DNA from 2 places in the Cytobacillus sp. C11.1 genome. Region 2 is predicted to be linked to the other one. Evidence: a T-box and tRNA genes for the amino acid it is inferred to sense, from the RefSeq annotation. Region 2 holds a T-box; the other holds one or more tRNA genes.
What was found. The T-box of region 2 lies ahead of tyrS (tyrosine--tRNA ligase). A T-box ahead of a tRNA ligase gene usually reads a tRNA of that ligase, here a tRNA-Tyr.
Positions count from the first base shown of each region.

Region 1: it has a tRNA-Tyr gene. The T-box ahead of tyrS (tyrosine--tRNA ligase) is inferred to sense a tRNA for this amino acid. The anticodon was not compared.

Region 1 is NZ_CM176935.1:400,475-409,729, reverse strand. Features, by position in the region: rRNA gene AC3ZVC_RS02125 (23S ribosomal RNA) at 1-1,472, shown strand, start outside; rRNA gene rrf (5S ribosomal RNA) at 1,549-1,665, shown strand; tRNA gene AC3ZVC_RS02115 (tRNA-Glu) at 1,706-1,780, shown strand; tRNA gene AC3ZVC_RS02110 (tRNA-Val) at 1,784-1,859, shown strand; tRNA gene AC3ZVC_RS02105 (tRNA-Lys) at 2,019-2,094, shown strand; tRNA gene AC3ZVC_RS02100 (tRNA-Leu) at 2,110-2,194, shown strand; tRNA gene AC3ZVC_RS02095 (tRNA-Gly) at 2,202-2,276, shown strand; tRNA gene AC3ZVC_RS02090 (tRNA-Arg) at 2,284-2,360, shown strand; tRNA gene AC3ZVC_RS02085 (tRNA-Pro) at 2,367-2,443, shown strand; tRNA gene AC3ZVC_RS02080 (tRNA-Ala) at 2,467-2,542, shown strand; tRNA gene AC3ZVC_RS02075 (tRNA-Met) at 2,560-2,636, shown strand; tRNA gene AC3ZVC_RS02070 (tRNA-Ser) at 2,662-2,754, shown strand; tRNA gene AC3ZVC_RS02065 (tRNA-Met) at 2,914-2,987, shown strand; tRNA gene AC3ZVC_RS02060 (tRNA-Asp) at 2,991-3,067, shown strand; tRNA gene AC3ZVC_RS02055 (tRNA-Phe) at 3,237-3,312, shown strand; tRNA gene AC3ZVC_RS02050 (tRNA-Tyr) at 3,338-3,421, shown strand; tRNA gene AC3ZVC_RS02045 (tRNA-Trp) at 3,429-3,502, shown strand; tRNA gene AC3ZVC_RS02040 (tRNA-His) at 3,514-3,589, shown strand; tRNA gene AC3ZVC_RS02035 (tRNA-Gln) at 3,614-3,688, shown strand; tRNA gene AC3ZVC_RS02030 (tRNA-Cys) at 3,696-3,769, shown strand; tRNA gene AC3ZVC_RS02025 (tRNA-Gly) at 3,938-4,011, shown strand; tRNA gene AC3ZVC_RS02020 (tRNA-Ile) at 4,017-4,093, shown strand; gene AC3ZVC_RS02015 (hypothetical protein) at 4,699-4,845, shown strand; gene AC3ZVC_RS02010 (cytochrome c oxidase subunit II) at 4,858-5,322, shown strand; gene AC3ZVC_RS02005 (cbb3-type cytochrome c oxidase subunit I) at 5,400-7,031, shown strand; gene AC3ZVC_RS02000 (SCO family protein) at 7,092-7,727, shown strand; gene AC3ZVC_RS01995 (hypothetical protein) at 7,724-8,281, shown strand; gene AC3ZVC_RS01990 (DUF2935 domain-containing protein) at 8,416-9,204, shown strand; gene AC3ZVC_RS01985 (YmaF family protein) at 9,246-9,255, shown strand, end outside.
Region 2 is NZ_CM176935.1:1,884,215-1,893,469, reverse strand. Features, by position in the region: gene AC3ZVC_RS09385 (sensor domain-containing diguanylate cyclase) at 1-1,190, opposite strand, end outside; gene rpsD (30S ribosomal protein S4) at 2,002-2,604, shown strand; gene tyrS (tyrosine--tRNA ligase) at 2,904-4,163, opposite strand; T-box leader at 4,266-4,492, opposite strand; gene AC3ZVC_RS09370 (transglycosylase domain-containing protein) at 5,190-8,069, shown strand; gene acsA (acetate--CoA ligase) at 8,381-9,255, opposite strand, start outside.

The sequences.
Region 1 (9,255 bases), 1.5 Mb from region 2:
TGAGCAATGGGGGGACGCAGGAGGATAGGGTAAGCGCGCTGTTGGATATGCGCGTCCAAGCAGTTAGGCCGGTAACGAGGCAAATCCCGTTACCACACAGGCTGAGCTGTGACGGCGAGGGAAATTTAGTACCGAAGTTCCTGATTCCACACTGCCAAGAAAAGCCTCTAGCGAGGGAAAAGGTGCCCGTACCGCAAACCGACACAGGTAGGCGAGGAGAGAATCCTAAGGTGAGCGAGAGAACTCTCGTTAAGGAACTCGGCAAAATGACCCCGTAACTTCGGGAGAAGGGGTGCTCATTAGGGTGAATAGCCCTGATGAGCCGCAGTGAATAGGCCCAGGCGACTGTTTAGCAAAAACACAGGTCTCTGCGAAGCCGCAAGGCGAAGTATAGGGGCTGACGCCTGCCCGGTGCTGGAAGGTTAAGAGGAGAGGTTAGCGCAAGCGAAGCTTTGAATCGAAGCCCCAGTAAACGGCGGCCGTAACTATAACGGTCCTAAGGTAGCGAAATTCCTTGTCGGGTAAGTTCCGACCCGCACGAAAGGCGTAACGATCTGGGCACTGTCTCAACGAGAGACTCGGTGAAATTATAGTACCTGTGAAGATGCAGGTTACCCGCGACAGGACGGAAAGACCCCGTGGAGCTTTACTGTAGCCTGATATTGAATTTTGGTACAGCTTGTACAGGATAGGTAGGAGCCGTAGAAACCGGAGCGCCAGCTTCGGTGGAGGCGTCGGTGGGATACTACCCTGGCTGTATTGAAATTCTAACCCGCGCCCCTTATCGGGGCGGGAGACAGTGTCAGGTGGGCAGTTTGACTGGGGCGGTCGCCTCCTAAAAAGTAACGGAGGCGCCCAAAGGTTCCCTCAGAATGGTTGGAAATCATTCGCAGAGTGTAAAGGCACAAGGGAGCTTGACTGCGAGACCTACAAGTCGAGCAGGGACGAAAGTCGGGCTTAGTGATCCGGTGGTTCCGCATGGAAGGGCCATCGCTCAACGGATAAAAGCTACCCCGGGGATAACAGGCTTATCTCCCCCAAGAGTCCACATCGACGGGGAGGTTTGGCACCTCGATGTCGGCTCATCGCATCCTGGGGCTGTAGTCGGTCCCAAGGGTTGGGCTGTTCGCCCATTAAAGCGGTACGCGAGCTGGGTTCAGAACGTCGTGAGACAGTTCGGTCCCTATCCGTCGTGGGCGCAGGAAATTTGAGAGGAGCTGTCCTTAGTACGAGAGGACCGGGATGGACGCACCGCTGGTGTACCAGTTGTCTTGCCAAAGGCATCGCTGGGTAGCTATGTGCGGAAGGGATAAGTGCTGAAAGCATCTAAGCATGAAGCCCCCCTCGAGATGAGATTTCCCATAGCGTCAAGCTAGTAAGATCCCTGAAAGATGATCAGGTTGATAGGTCAGAGGTGGAAGCGTGGCGACATGTGGAGCTGACTGATACTAATCGATCGAGGACTTAACCAAGTTATTGGTGATACTCGGCAACACTTCTTCATGCATTATCTAGTTTTGAAGGAACAAACCTTCTAAAAAAATATAGTCTAGTGACGATAGCGAGAAGGTCACACCCGTTCCCATACCGAACACGGAAGTTAAGCTTCTCAGCGCCGATGGTAGTTGGGGGCTGTCCCCCTGTGAGAGTAGGACGTTGCTAGGCGAACCCCAAACGGGGTATTTATTTTGCCAAATTATGAGATGGCCCCTTGGTCAAGCGGTTAAGACACCGCCCTTTCACGGCGGTAACACGGGTTCGAATCCCGTAGGGGTCACCATTTGGAGGATTAGCTCAGCTGGGAGAGCATCTGCCTTACAAGCAGAGGGTCGGCGGTTCGATCCCGTCATCCTCCACCATATTTTTTGGACGAGCCATTAGCTCAGTCGGTAGAGGATTTTAAAATTTGCAGCATCGAAGCAAACCATCCTCGAATAGCAACTTTTAAAATCTGCAACAAAGAACGCAGGGCTTTGGAGCACTATGCAAATGTAGTTTAGGAATTCATATCAAAGTATGAGCCATTAGCTCAGTCGGTAGAGCATCTGACTTTTAATCAGAGGGTCGAAGGTTCGAGTCCTTCATGGCTCACCATTTTAATTTAATATTGCGGGTGTGGCGGAATTGGCAGACGCACCAGACTTAGGATCTGGCGCCGCAAGGCGTGGGGGTTCGACTCCCTTCACCCGCACCATTTTTAAGCGGAAGTAGTTCAGTGGTAGAACATCACCTTGCCAAGGTGGGGGTCGCGGGTTCGAATCCCGTCTTCCGCTCCATTATTTTGCGCCCGTAGCTCAATTGGATAGAGCGTTTGACTACGGATCAAAAGGTTAGGGGTTCGACTCCTCTCGGGCGCGCCATAAAAACGGGGAGTAGCTCAGCTTGGTAGAGCACTTGGTTTGGGACCAAGGGGTCGCAGGTTCGAATCCTGTCTTCCCGACCAGCGACACTTTATTTATAAAACATGGGGCCTTAGCTCAGCTGGGAGAGCGCCTGCTTTGCACGCAGGAGGTCAGCGGTTCGATCCCGCTAGGCTCCACCATAAAATTTAATCATTTTGGCGGTGTAGCTCAGCTGGCTAGAGCGTACGGTTCATACCCGTGAGGTCGGGGGTTCGATCCCCTCCGCCGCTACCATTATGATCTTTGATCTTAATATTTCGGAGGAATACCCAAGTCCGGCTGAAGGGATCGGTCTTGAAAACCGACAGGCGGGTCAAACCGCGCAGGGGTTCGAATCCCCTTTCCTCCTCCATTATTTTAATACTATTATCGCGGGGTGGAGCAACGAGCGTTACTTCACTGAAAAAACTGCGAGTTGTACCGATCGAGCTGCTGCTTGATTAAGCATCCTAAGATCGGGACAGTCCTTATGCTGTATGTGAGCATAGAAAAATCACATAAATACTATTATCGCGGGGTGGAGCAGTCCGGTAGCTCGTCGGGCTCATAACCCGAAGGTCGCAGGTTCAAATCCTGCCCCCGCAATCTGGTCCGGTAGTTCAGTTGGTTAGAATGCCTGCCTGTCACGCAGGAGGTCGCGGGTTCGAGTCCCGTCCGGACCGCCATTTTTAAACTAAATAGATAAATGGCTCAGTAGCTCAGTCGGTAGAGGATTTTAAAAGAATGCAGCTGCGAAGCTTTAGCATCATTGAATGGCATGCTTTTAAAATCTGCAACAAAGAACGCAGAGCTTTGAAGCACAGCTATCTAACTTTAGGGTTATTAATTTAATACGGCTCAGTAGCTCAGTCGGTAGAGCAAAGGACTGAAAATCCTTGTGTCGGCGGTTCGATTCCGTCCTGAGCCACCATATTTCCTAAGTCTTTTCAGACGATGGAGGGGTAGCGAAGTGGCTAAACGCGGCGGACTGTAAATCCGCTCCTTCGGGTTCGGCAGTTCGAATCTGCCCCCCTCCACCATTTATATAGGGGTATAGTTTAATGGTAAAACGAAGGTCTCCAAAACCTTTGATGTGGGTTCGATTCCTACTACCCCTGCCAGTAGGAAGATGGCGGTTGTGGCGAAGTGGTTAACGCATCGGATTGTGGCTCCGACACTCGTGGGTTCGATTCCCATCAATCGCCCCATTTTTCTTTTAAAAGAATCTTTAATGGGCTATAGCCAAGCGGTAAGGCACCGGACTTTGACTCCGTCACTCGCAGGTTCGAATCCTGCTAGCCCAGCCATTTTTAAGGCAGCATAGCCAAGTGGTAAGGCAGAGGTCTGCAAAACCTCCATCCCCGGTTCAAATCCGGGTGTTGCCTCCAAACAATGTAAACGCGGGTGTAGTTTAGTGGTAAAACCTCAGCCACGAGCAACGCTCCCATGAATCAACAGCGAGTTGCCTCGACGCATCAGCTTCCTGAATAAGCTTTTAGAGAAAGAGGCATGCAAGGGCAGGAAATTATATAGTAGTTTTAATATTAATTATAAACGCGGGTGTAGTTTAGTGGTAAAACCTCAGCCTTCCAAGCTGATGATGAGGGTTCGATTCCCTTCACCCGCTCCAAAAATGGGCCTATAGCTCAGCTGGTTAGAGCGCACGCCTGATAAGCGTGAGGTCGGTGGTTCGAGTCCACTTAGGCCCACCATTATACATACCATTTTCAACCTAATCCTATACGGGATTAGGTTTTTTTGTTTACATTGAAAGAAAGATATGGAGAGGAGATCATTTGTTAAGAAAAGCCTGTCTTAGGAAGAGACAGGCTTTTCTATTATCGAATTTCAGCTTTGCCGTCCCAGATAAAAATGGAAGTGAAAAAGTGAAGAAGAACGAATCGAAGTGAATCGTGCCGGTGGAAGTGAAAAAGTGAAGGTGAAGGGAACGAATCGGAGTGAATCGTGCCGGTGGGAACGAAAAAGTGAAGGTGAAGGGAACGAATCGGAGTGAATCGTGCTGGTGGAAGTGAAAAAGTAAAGGTGAAGGGAACGAATCGAAGTGAATCGTGCCGGTGGAAGTGAAAAGCGTGGATAAAGGGAACGAATATGAACGATTTGTGAACAGTGCAAAATTGAAGATATGTATTTAATTAGTTTGAAAACGGCGTAAAGCGTTGATAACTCTGAGGATTTTTAGATAATGGACCTTATTTTTAACGGGAAAGTTGTGAGATAAGTGTGATGCAGTTCACTTTTGTGAAAAACGTTCTCAATTATGATATAAGTAACAAAAACTTAAGGGGGATGATGGAAGGTGGAAACGAAAAAAGTGATCCAGGGGGGCAAGGCAGCAAAGGAACATGGCACGCTGAAGGGGACCATTTTTTCAGTAACCGTTGTGGGGTTAGGGATCTTTGTTACGTATCTAATTGTTTATGGCCTGTATATGGCCAGATTATAGGGGGGATTAAAAATGATGCATCGCTCTGAGAAGATATGGCTTTTCTTAAGTTTTGGGATGATTATCGGATTTATGCTCATTACGGGTTATCAGACATTTGCTTTAGAAATGGGGCCGCCAAGCTATGGGGAACGGATTGATCCGCAAAAAGTGGATGAAACAGCACCGTTTGACCAGCCTGGCATCAAGAAGATTGGCGAGAATGAATATGAAGTTGTCATGACGCTGCAGGTGTTTAGTTTTACACCAAACGAAATCGAAGTGCCTGCCGGATCAACCGTTCATTTTACACTAACTTCTAAAGATGTCGTACACGGGTTCCAGGTTGCAGAAACCAACTTGAATGCCATGGTTGTTCCTGGCTATGTGCAAAAGATTACCCAGAAATTCGACAAGCCAGGTGAATATTTAGTTTTGTGCAACGAATACTGCGGTGCCGGACACCAAATGATGAGCACAACGATTACGGTTAAATAAAGGGGGGAGAAACAGTGGAAACCATTATTAACAAGTCAGGGAATACACAAGTTTTTAGGGAAAAAGCAAATAAAGTCATGGGCATCAGCCTGGAGGATGCGAGATTAACAAAATCATACCTATCTGTAGCCTTCTTAGCCATCCTGCTGGGCGGATTGCTTGGCCTATTGCAAGGTCTGAATCGGGCCGGAATGCTGGAATTGCCAGTTTGGCTGAACTACTATCAAGTATTGACTGCACACGGACTTCTCTTAGTTGTAGTTTTATCAGCTTTCTTTACAATTGGCTATTTCTATGCGGGATTATCCCATACATTGGGCGGCCTGCTTCCGAAGGTCAGAAAGATGGCCTGGATCGGTTTTTGGATGAAGATTTTCGGATTTGTATTAGCTGTTATTCCGATTTTAATGAATGAAGCATCTGTCATGTATACCTTCTACCCGCCAATGGCAGCTTCACCCATTTTCTATATTGGCTTGGTATTTATCGTCCTAGGGGTTTGGATGTGCGCATTTGGTGCCTTCATCAATGTGGCAAGCTGGAGAAAACGCAATCCTGGACAGCATATTCCAATTCTCTCTTTCTTTGCAACAGGTGTGTTTGTACTCTTATTCTTCGGAAGCCTTCCGGTTGCAATTGAAGTATTTACAATCATCCCGTGGGCTTTCGGCTGGGTTGAAACCATCAATGTCATGGTTGCGCGTACGCTGTTTTGGGCTTTTGGCCATACACTCGTGAATATCTGGTATTTAACAGCGGTTTCTGCCTGGTATGTTATTGTGCCGAAAATCATCGGCGGGCACAGATGGAATGATCTTTTAACAAGAATTGTGGTAATTGCACTCGTTATTATGAATATTACCGGTGGATTCCACCATCAGATCATTGACCCTGGTATTTCGGAGCCAGTGAAATACATGCACGTATTTATGAGTTTGGCAATTGGCTTCCCATCCTTGATGACTGCTTATGCAATGTTTGCGGTATTTGAACGTACAGCCAGAAAGAAAGGCGGAAGAGGTCTTGTTGGCTGGTATAAAAAATTACCTTGGGGCGATGTCCGTTTCCTTGCACCATTTATCGCGATGGCAGCCTTTATCCCTGCCGGAGCGGGCGGTATTGTCCAAAGCACAAACCAATTGAATCAGGTTGTCCACAACACCATGTGGATCGTGGGCCACTTCCACTTAACACTTGGCATGTCTGTTGTGATGACATTCTTCGGCATCAGCTACTGGCTTGTTCCTTATGTGTCGAAAAGAGTGCTGACACCGCAGATTAACAAGTTAGGTATTATCCAAACGATTATTTGGACCATCGGTATGATCATCATGTCTGGAGCAATGCACTGGGTCGGATTATTGGGATCACCAAGAAGAACTTCTTATTCCACTTATTTTGACAATGCAACGGCTCTAAGCTGGGATCCATACTTATTCTTCCTGGCGATCGGCGGAACTTTGCTAATGATCGGTGTGCTTATCCAGGTGTATGCAGTATTCTACCTCATGTTCTTTGCACCAAAAGGAAACACTGAGTTCCCGGTAGCGGAAGTGGAAGAGGATGCAGCGCCAACACCAAGATGGACAGAGCGCTGGGGCTTATGGATTGTGTGCATGATTGTTCTTGTCGGCATGGCGTATGTCATTCCGCTCGTTGACTTCATCGTTAATGCGCCTCCGGGTTCACCTCCATATAAGACCTGGTAAGGAAAAAGAGATAGCTCGGCTGGCTGGGCTGTCTCTTTCTTTTAAAAGGAAGTGATGAACATGTTTCCAAAGAATAGAACAGCTTTATCCAGCTTAATTGTATTGTTATTCGGAGTGGTCTTGTTTTTTATTGGCACAGACGGCTTTCAGGCCTTTACAGCAGAGTCTGCCCGTGTGAACCAGCTGATGGATGAAAAGCCTCAGTTTCCGGATGTTATCCTCGAGGATAATAAAGGTAGGACCTATTCTTTTTCCGAGTTTGAAGGAAAGTATGTGTTTATTACCTTTTTGTATACTTCATGCGGAACGGTTTGCCCGGAGCTTGAGGTCAATATGTCTGAAGTGTATAAGCGGATTCCAAAGAAATACATCGGCAAGGACATCCAATTCCTCAGCATCAGCTTTGATCCGGAGCGGGATGATCCTGAGACACTTGATACGTATCGAAAGGCATTTGGCAGTGACGGGGAAACGTGGAGAATGGCGAGGATTCCGGATCAGCAGGAGCTGAAGTCACTACTAGATCGTTTTGGTGTCATTGTTATTCCGGATGAGTACGGAAATTTTGCCCATAACTCCGCCTTCTATCTGGTGAATCCTGAAGGACGATTAATGGAAGTCATGGATTACACGCTCATTGATGAAGCTGCGGATCAGGTAACGGAGATTTTACAGAGCGGAGGGGATAAAAGATGAAGCAATCAGTCTATGGTTTCTTACTGCTTCTTGCTTTAATTCTCCCGCCTGTAGCCAATTTGCTGGAGTCCATCATGATTACCCATATGCATATGCAAATGCCGATGCTGGTGTTTGCGGGATTTCTGATGGCGAAGTTCTTTCAGCAGCGTTTTCCTCAGTTTTTTGAAAAATGGAATGAAAACGGCGTTCCGGGTATTCTGCTGTTTACCATCATCATGGTGTATTGGTCCCTTCCAAGGACGATGGATGAAGCCTTGACGCTGACAAGTGTGGAAGCCTTTAAATTCATCTCGCTGCCATTTTTGGCAGGGGTGCCTTTGCGGGACAGCTGGCCAAAGCTTAGTTCTTTCGGAAAACATGCTCTTATCATATTTTTTACCGTGGTATTCCTGGGGTTGGGATGGCTGTATATTTGGTCGCCTGTGCAGCTGTGCAATAACTATTTGGTGATCGAACAGATTACATTGGGATGGGGATTTATCTCAACAGCATTTGCTATGGTCGTTTACTTGGTTTATAGCTATTTTATGGATTTTTCGAAGTATGAATAAAAGGATGCCTGCTGCCAATCTGGCAGCAGTTTTTTGATTGGCTTGTCATGATTTTTGCTAGGAGAGTTAAGTAGCATTAATACTCAAAACCATTCATATATATGGAAGGGAGTGTGAAAATCAGGGGGGATAATATGGCGGATCCAATTGTGGCAAGATCGCTGGACGAAATTAAATTTTGGTCCAGAATTATGAAAGAGCATGCCTTATTTTTAAGTTTGGGGTTTACGTACGAACAGAAACAATTAATTGCCGAAGCGCAACAATTTATTGCTCTTTTTGAAAGAATAGAGGAAAGGCTGGCTAGATTTACAGTCAACTCAGAACTAGGTCAAGTTCAGGCCTTTAATAACGAAGTTTATCAAGCAGCAGCTGCTATCTGGAGCTATAAAAGGAAAGTACTGGGTCTGACATTGCGCTGCGAAATTCGTTCTAATAATTATCCTTTATTAATCGACCATATCAGCAGGGAAGCTGCATATTTTGCCAATCGCTTAAAAGATCTTAACGCAGGGATACTCGCACCAAAACCAGAAGCTATTATTGAAGAGAATGTTTTCTTCCTTAAAATTATGGCTGATCATGCCAAGTTTATCGGCCATCTTTTAGATCCTTCGGAAAGAAAGTTAGTTGAACAGGCCAGGGAGTTTAGCCATGATTTTGACCAATTGGTATTTCAGGCTGTTGATCTAGAATCCATGCAGCCGCAATCAGAAACAAAACCTTTACTTAGTCAATTTTTAAACCAGAATAAAGTATCCGTTGCTTCGTTAAGGGACTTTAAGAAAACAGCAAGAGAATTAATTGAGGCATGCCGAATCAAGAGCAATATTCACCCGCTTCTGGCCGACCATACATTTAGGGAAGCTGAAAGGTTTTTGGAGATCATTGATTTGTTTGAAGCTAGCCTGAATAAGGCTTAACTTGCTTATAAGAAATAATTTTTAATAGTGAGGTTGAATAAATGGCTACAA
Region 2 (9,255 bases):
CTGAAATCCCCAATAAAAAGAGATTCGCGCTCCTGAATGATTTTTCCCTTAATATACCGAATATAAGGATCGGCATCTCTAGTGTGAAAGAAATCAGTACTCCCATTAATTACACTTGTATTGACGCCTTCCTCAGATACCAGAATAAAACCAGCTTCATCGGCGTCAAATGAACGCATAATTTGCTCTGACATAAACGTCATCGTTTCCGTCAGACGCAAATTTGAATTCAGGCGATGAGAGGTTTCATTGATTAATTGAAGGTCTGCTATTAGGCGCTTGGATTGCTGATAAAGCTGTGCATTTTCAAGTGCACTTCCTGCCGTATTGGCAAGCAGTGTGATAAACTTAACCTCAGTTTTAGGAAACATCAGGGTATTTGGCGCGATCACTTGAAGGACTCCATAAACCCCCTGTTTTCCTTTTAACGGGGCATAAAGGACCGAGCGCTTTTCCTGGACGGAATCTTCAAATTGAACAGCCCCTGTGACATAGGCCTGCATGGCTGCTATATTTTCGCTGTCATATTCCAGATCCCTAATCGGCAAATCTCCGTGATTACTATTGTCCTGGGATAATAATAGATAATAGGTAAAGGTGGGATACACTTCCTGCAAGGTATAAATGATCTCTCCCAGCACCATATCCATATCCATAGAAGAATGAAATTTTTCAGTTACCCTGTACAGCTGTTTATACCGTTTTTCTTCCGATACAATCTTGGCAAGCCCATTGGCTTTATCTAAAAATTGCCCGCACTCTCTACTAAGCTCCTGCAAGATACTTTCTTGCAGGGATTTGAAAAGATCCCGTCCCCCATTAAGGATCATACAGCCAAGTAAATGGTCATCCTTCATTAACGGAAGGATTAGTTCCTCCCTCTGGGTACCAGTGCCCATACTGCCGATTTCCCTGCTTTTCCTTACCCGCGCCTTGAGGGCCGCACAGGAAATAACAGGCGGTACAGCATGTGCCTGATAGCCGGGGTTAGTCGAAACTTCTACAAAAAACTCCTGTTTCCATTCATTCCAGCCATATAAAATAATTTCTTCCGCACCCGTCAGAGTTTTTATGGCCGAAAGCATTTCAGCCAGCAGTTTTTCATAATGAAAAAAACCGGTCTCTGTATCGATAATATCAAAGAAACGGCTTTTCAATTTAAAAATGATTTGGCGTTCGAGCGTATCCATCTCCATCATCACCTATCAACTGTTTCAGATCAGGAATTATTAAATCAATAAAACCATTATAGCTAACCAGACAATTCTATTTCGAAAACTTTATGGCTATATCGTTTCAATTTGCGTAATTTTAATATCTTCTTCAGAAAGAATCAGCCAAAGCAACTGACCATCCGCAGAATCTTCTATTTAAAATTAAAAGGCTGTTTTCATAAAGTTTGCTGCTTTTGGGCGATTAACTGAGTTTAGCCAATGAGTTAATTGGGGAGTCCATACATTCTGTGATCTGCTGCTATAAAATCATGCAGCAGCTATAAAAATAAACCAAAATTAAAAAAAGCGTATCCGCTTTTCATTTCTTCCTTCATTCATTAAGACCACTTCGGATCTATTCCAATTTTTTCTTTATTATATCATATCTTTCCAAATGACTCTTTAGTTGTTTAATAATTTCACGCAAAAAATAGCATAGTCCTTATTTCTCATATATAATTGCATATACCATTCAATAAACTTAGAGATAAATAAGCGATAACACCTTGACTTATATCCAATAAAAATTATATAATACTCCTTGTGTAAAATATTGCAGCCTATGTGAGCACCTTGATGTACTCATTTTGTTCCTCAACCAGAGCTTTGAAGTTAGTTTTGTCTAGCTTCAGGCGCCATCGGCGACAAGCATTTCTGGGGATGGGGTACTGTGTAACCCTCTGCTGCTAGGGCGAAGGTACATGAAAACAAAATGGTCTTGATTGTTGTGCACATCTGTTTCTGTTTTTATTTTACCAAAATAAAAACACAAAAGGAGGAGTCTTAAATGGCTCGTTATACTGGTCCAAGCTGGAAATTATCCCGCCGCCTTGGAATCTCTCTAAGCGGTACTGGTAAAGAATTAGAAAAGCGTCCTTACGCTCCTGGACAACATGGTCCAAACCAACGCAGAAAATTATCTGAATACGGATTGCAATTGCAAGAAAAGCAAAAGCTTCGTCATATGTACGGAGTAAATGAGCGTCAATTCCGTAACTTATTTGATAAAGCAGGCAAAATGCCTGGTAAACACGGTGAAAACTTCATGATTCTTTTAGAATCACGTCTTGACAACGTTGTATACCGTTTAGGTCTTGCACGTACTCGCCGTCAGGCTCGCCAACTTGTTAACCATGGCCACATCATGGTTGATGGAGCTCGTGTTGATATTCCATCATACCGCGTTGCACCTGGTCAAACAATCACACTTCGCGAAAAATCTCGCAACCTTGACATCGTTAAAGAAGCAATTGAAGTTAATAACTTCGTTCCTGACTTCGTATCTTTCGATGCAGACAAGCTAGAAGGAACTTTCACTCGTATGCCTGAGCGTTCTGAACTTCCAGCTGAAATCAACGAATCTCTAATCGTTGAATTCTACTCTCGTTAATATTCATTTAAAAACTGCCGATATATGTCGGCAGTTTTTTTATTTTAGGCTCTGTTAAGCCTGACTGTTGTTTCCGCTCCAGGCACTCAGCGAACCGCGAGAGGAATTATCAACTCCATTAGCTACCATATTTTTCTTTTCCAGCTACTATCGTCGATCTGCTCATGGGCGCAATTATCGTCGTTAAGCGACGATATTAACTGCCTTTAGATATTGTAACGGGTTTTCGTTGTTAACCACCGAAATGACGTCAAATGTTAACATAAGAATAGCCCTCCTTCAACCGGAGGGCTTTCGTTTTAGTACTTTATTAAGAAATATTTTTTCTTTCCACGGCGAATGACTGTAAATTGGCCTTCAATCCTGTCTTTTTCCGAAAGAACGTAATCAAGTTCTGTTACACGCTCACCATTGACAGAAACGGCGCCATTTGTAACATCTTCACGGGCTTGGCGTTTAGATGGTGAAATCTTGGCCGCCACCAGTAAATCAACGATACCAACTTCTCCGCCATCTGAATGCTCATAGGAAGGAACATCCTTAAAGCCTTGTTTAATCTCAGAAGCAGAAAGATTCTTAATATCCCCGCTGAAAAGTGCAGCAGTAATTTTAATTGCCTGCTCCAAAGCTTCATCGCCATGGATCAGGCGAGTCATTTCTTCTGCAAGGGCTTTCTGTGCTTTGCGGAGATGCGGTTCTTCCTGAACAGCTTTTTCAAGCTCTTCAATTTCTTCTCGAGATATGAATGTGAAAAACTTTAAGTATTTAATAACATCAGCATCAGCAGTATTAATCCAGAATTGGTAGAACTCGTATGGAGATGTCTTTTCGGGATCAAGCCAGATTGCTCCGCTTTCCGTTTTCCCAAACTTGGTTCCATCTGCTTTTGTTACAAGAGGAATTGTCAGTCCATAAGCTTTTGAGCCTTCTGGCGCCATTTTACGGATTAGTTCAAGCCCTGTTGTAATATTGCCCCATTGGTCGCTTCCGCCAATTTGCATCTTGCAGTTATGACTTTCATATAAATGAAGGAAATCCATTGCCTGCAAGATCGTGTAAGTAAATTCAGTGAAAGAAATCCCTGTTTCCAATCTCGAGGAAATCGTATCTTTTGCAAGCATGTAGTTGACACCGACATGCTTTCCGTAGTCGCGGAGGAATGTAACGATATCCATTGATCCTGCCCAGTCATAGTTATTCACCATGATGGCTCCATTTTCACTATCAAATTCAAAGATTCTCTTTAACTGGCTCTGGATACAATCCACATTATGCTGAACAGTCTCAAGAGTCTGCAGCTTGCGTTCCTCACTTTTGCCGCTCGGATCTCCAATTAGACCAGTCGCACCTCCAACAAGAACGATTGGACGGTGTCCTTCTTTTTGAAAACGCCTTAAAGTTAAAAATGGCAGAAGATGCCCAATATGCATACTGTCTGCGGTAGGGTCCACACCACAGTATAAAGAGACCTTTTCTTTATCAAGGATATTCTGGATCCCCTCTTCATCTGTTTGCTGGTAGACAATCCCTCTCCATTGCAAATCTTCAATTAAATTCATTGTTAAATTCCTCCTAGATTAAACTGTAACGAAATAGTTAAAATGTAGTTCCCCAGGCAAAGATGGTTGCAATTTCCACATACAAAAAGCGCCCCTGCACATAGCAGGGACGCATGATTTAAATTGCGCGGTACCACCCAAATTGAGGACAAAAGCCCTCCACTCTTGCCATGATAACGGATTAACCGTTCACCGCTATAACTGCTGTGCAGGTTCACAGTGAAAGCTCAGGGAGGTAATTCATCCTTCTATTTGTACCGGCTCGCAGCGGCCGCCGGCTTTCTGAAACAGGGATAGAAGCATTACTGGGTTCCCATCAATGCCCATATAGTATTTTTTGAAACAGAAATTATGTTTCTTACGTCTATGACTAAGATAAACCATTTTTATCATAAAAATCAGCCAAATGTCAAATACCTTTTCAAAAAAAGGAAATTTACGGGCAGTAACTTCGGAGAAAGGACTATATATTTAGTTAAAGATTAGGTTATTCCGAACTAACTGCCCGTAAAAGCCCGATTGGTTCAACTAACCAACAGCTGAAAACACGCTGTTGGAAGTTTCACTTTATCGCAGGTTAACGGGCAGTAACTTCGGAAAAGTAGTCTTCTAATAGGTAATCAGTTAGTTTTTCCGAACTACTGCCCGTAAAAGCCCGATTGGTTCAACTAACCAACAGCAGAAAACACGCTGTTGGAAGTTTCACTTTATCGCAGATTAACGGGCAGTAACTTCAGAATAGTAGGTTTTAGTAGGTAATTAGTCAATTTTTCCGAACTAACTGCCCGTAAAAGCCCGGTTGGTTCAACTAACCAACAGCAGGAAACACGCTGTTGGAAGTTTCACTTTATCGCAGATTAACGGGCAGTAACTTCAGAATAGTAGGTTTTAGTAGGTAATTAGTCAGTTTTTCCGAACTAACTGCCCGTAAAAGCCCGATTGGTTCAACTAACCAACAGCAGAAAACACGCTGTTGGAAGTTTCACTTTATGCTATAATAGATGTGATTTTAGGGGGATTGATACGATGAAAGAAAAGTTTCAAATACTTATTGATAAATTGAGGCAAACTCCAGGCCTCTCCGGCAATAAAAAAGCAGCTAAAGGGGCCAGCATAACTTACCAGGTTGTCTGGAATTTAGCCTTGCTGTTTATTATTTTGGCTGTCATTGGCGGTGCATTTGCCGGAGGTCTCGGTGCGGGTTATTTTGCCTCACTTGTAAAGGACGAGCCAATACGATCCTATGCAAGCATGAAAAAGGATATTTACGATTATGAAGAAACATCGGAAGTTTATTTTGCGAATAATGTGTATTTAGGCAAGCTAAGGACTGACCTTGAACGGGAGGAAGTTCAGCTTGAGGATGTTTCAGAACACTTGATAAACGCAGTTGTGGCTACCGAAGATGAATATTTTTACGAGCATGACGGAGTGGTGCCAAAAGCGATTATGCGTGCACTGTTCCAGGAAGTAACTAATTCATCTGTTCAATCAGGCGGAAGTACATTAACACAGCAGCTGATTAAGAACCAAATTTTAACGAATGAAGTTTCATTTGAACGAAAAGCAAAAGAGATACTATTAGCATTGCGCCTTGAGAAATTCTTTGATAAAAAGGAAATTCTGGAAGCATACCTGAATGTTTCCACCTTTGGAAGAAATGCTTCCGGCCGGAATATTGCCGGTGTTGAAGCTGCTTCCAAGGGAATTTTTGGGGTAAGCGCAAAAGAATTGACCTTGCCGCAGGCTGCTTTTATTGCCGGACTTCCGCAGAGCCCATTCGGCTATACTCCTTTTACAAGGGAAGGAACCGTTAAGGAGAATCTGGAACCAGGATTCTCAAGGATGAAAACCGTTCTGAAAAGAATGTACGACGACGGCAAGATTGACCAGAAACAATATGAAGAAGCTCTGGCTTACGACCTGACAAAGGATTTTGCAGATCCTTCAGCAAGTCCTTTAGAAAAATATCCGTACTTAACATTTGAAATTGAAGAGCGTGCCGTAAACATCATGACCACGATTCTAGCGAAAAACGATGGTTATGAAGAGCAGGACTTAAAAGAAGATGACGCACTGCGAGAGGAATATAAAACCCTTGCAGACCGGACAATCCGCCAGAATGGATATCAGATTCACACGACAATTAACAAAGAAATTTATGATAAAATGCAGCAGGTAAAAGATAACTACCCTTATTACGGACCTGACAAACCAGAGACAGTTAAGGACCCTGAAACAGGTGAGAACAAGCAAATCATGGAACCTGTACAAGTCGGTGCTATTTTAATTGAAAATAAGACGGGAAAAATTATCAGCTTTGTCGGAGGCCGCGATCACAAACGCGAACAATTGAACCATGCTACAAACGCTGTTAGACAAAATGGGTCAACCATGAAGCCGCTGCTCGTGTATGCACCTGCAATGGAGCTGGGAAAGTCAGCTCCCGGAACAATTTTACCGGATGTGCCATTATACCTTGCTCCTGGATTGAATAGACCTTGGCCAAATAACTATACCAGAACGTATAGCGGTCTGGTTTCAGCCAGAGAAGCTTTAAAGTATTCCTACAATGTGCCGGCTGTTAAACTATATAAGGATATTGTCGGACAAAGACCAGCTAATTACCTGGAAAAGATGGGCTTTACTTCGCTTATTGGACCGGACTATACGAATTTGTCCACAGCGATTGGCTCATTGGAATATGGGGTAACAATTGAAGAGAACACTAATGCTTTCAGCACCTTTGCAAATGATGGTAAATTTATCGATGCATATATGATTGAAAAAATCACTGATAAAAACGGCAAGGATATTTATCACCACGAAGTTAAGCCTGTGGATGTATTCAGTCCGCAGACGGCTTACTTAACAATTGATATGATGCGGGATGTTATTAACAGCGGAACAGCTACTTCCGTGAAAAATAGATTAAAATTCAGTTCAGACTGGGCAGGAAAGACAGGAACAGGTGTAGACTTCTACGATGCGTGGTTTGTAGCAACAAACCCAAATGTCACATTTGGCATATGGTCCGGGTATGATACCCCTAAATCTCTGAAAGCTCCTGGTCCATTAAGCTACAGTTTGCGGAATAATTATCTATGGGCAGACCTAATGAATGCTGCTTATGACGTTGCCCCGGATCTTGTCGATCCAAGCGCAAGCTTTAAAATGCCTGGAGGAATTGTAAGAAGATCCTTCTGTGCTATATCAGGCCTTCTGCCTTCTGAGGCGTGCTTAAAAGCTGGCCTCGTTGAAACAGACTTATTTAACGCGAAGTTTGTTCCAACAAAAGTGGATGATAGCCTAGGCAATGGCAAACTTGTGAGAATTGGCGACAAAAAATATATGGCTCTAGATTCAACTCCTGAAGAATTTACAGAACCAGGATTGGTACTTAATCCGGAGTATATCGAAAAATTATTTGGCATTAAAGCAAATCCTAGTGACCTTATTCCTAATAAAGAGCGCTGGAAGAGTGTTCTGACTACTGGCAATAAGCTCGAGGATAACGGCAGAGCCCCTGCAGCCCTAAGCATAAAAGCTTCAGGAGAAACGGTTACATGGGGTGCGCATCCAGAAAAGGATGTAATTGGCTACCGTGTCTATAGCGGCGGCAAAAAAATCGCTACTATTAAATCTGGCTCTTCTCTAAGTTTCAAGGCTGGAAATGGTGCTATACACGTAACAGCCGTTGATATTGCGGGCAAGGAATCCCAGCCTTCAAATGTTGTGGAGATCGGCAAAAAGCCGGAGGAAGAAAAGCCTAAAGAGGAAAAACCGAAAGAAGAGAAACCCAAAGAAGAAAAACCTGCAGACCCTCCAGCCGAAGAAAAACCGGATCCTGAAAAGCCAGAAGAACCAGGTGATGGAGGCGGAGATGGAGAAGATAGTACAAACTAATTAAATATTTTAAAAGTGAAGCTGATTTTCAAGCCGGTACAGGCTCGAAGCTCAGCTTTTTTTATTGTTTGAACCGGGTATTGACTAGTGTTCGATATACCCTACTAGCTGGATTCCTATCTATTCGCTAGTTTATGTCGTTAATTCGCTAAATTTAAAATTTGTTCGCTAGTTTTGATCGTTTGTTCGTAAATTTCACCACTTTGTTCGCAAGTCTTCCCGTTTTATTCTCGAAGTTCACAATTACCTAAGTAATCGACCCTGCTGCAAGAACAAAAAAAGAACCGCTGCCAAGCGGTTCTTTTTCTCTATTAGTCTTCCATTGTAGACAAGTCGCCAGTTGGGAGGTCTAGTTCCCAGGCTTTTAGGACGCGGCGCATAATTTTACCGCTTCGAGTTTTTGGAAGCTTGTCGCGGAACTCAATTTCGCGTGGTGCAGCATGGGCTGCAAGGCCTTTCTTAACGAACTGGCGGATATCCTCCACTAACTCTTCAGTTGGCTCATACCCGTCCCGCAATGCTACAAACGCTTTAATAATTTCTCCGCGGACCGGATCCGGTTTTCCGATTACGCCAGCTTCTGCAACAGCCGGGTGCTCAATTAGCTTGCTTTCTACTTCAAACGGACCTACACGTTCACCGGATGTCATGATCACGTCATCCACACGTCCCTGGAACCAGAAATAGCCATCTTCGTCCATATAAGCTGAGTCACCGGATACATACCAGTCACCAGGCATAAAGTAAGATTCATATTTTTGCTCGTTATTCCAGATCGTATGCATCATGGAAGGCCAGCCCTTTTTAATAGCAAGGTTGCCCATGCGGTTTGGCGGCAGTTCATTTCCCTGGTCATCAACAATGGCTGCTTTGACACCTGGAATTGGCTTGCCCATGGAGCCTGGCTTAATTTCCATGCAAGGATAGTTGCAGATCAGCTGTGCACCTGTTTCTGTCATCCACCATGTATCATGGATGCGCAGATTGAACACCTTCATGCCCCATCTGACTACCTCTGGATTTAAGGGCTCGCCAACACTCAAAATATGGCGCAGGCTGCCCATATCAAACTTCTTAACAACTTCATCCCCTGCACCCATCAGCATGCGGAAAGCTGTTGGGGCACTGTACCAAACTGTTACGCCATACTCTTCAATCATTTTGTACCATGTCTCAGGATTGAATC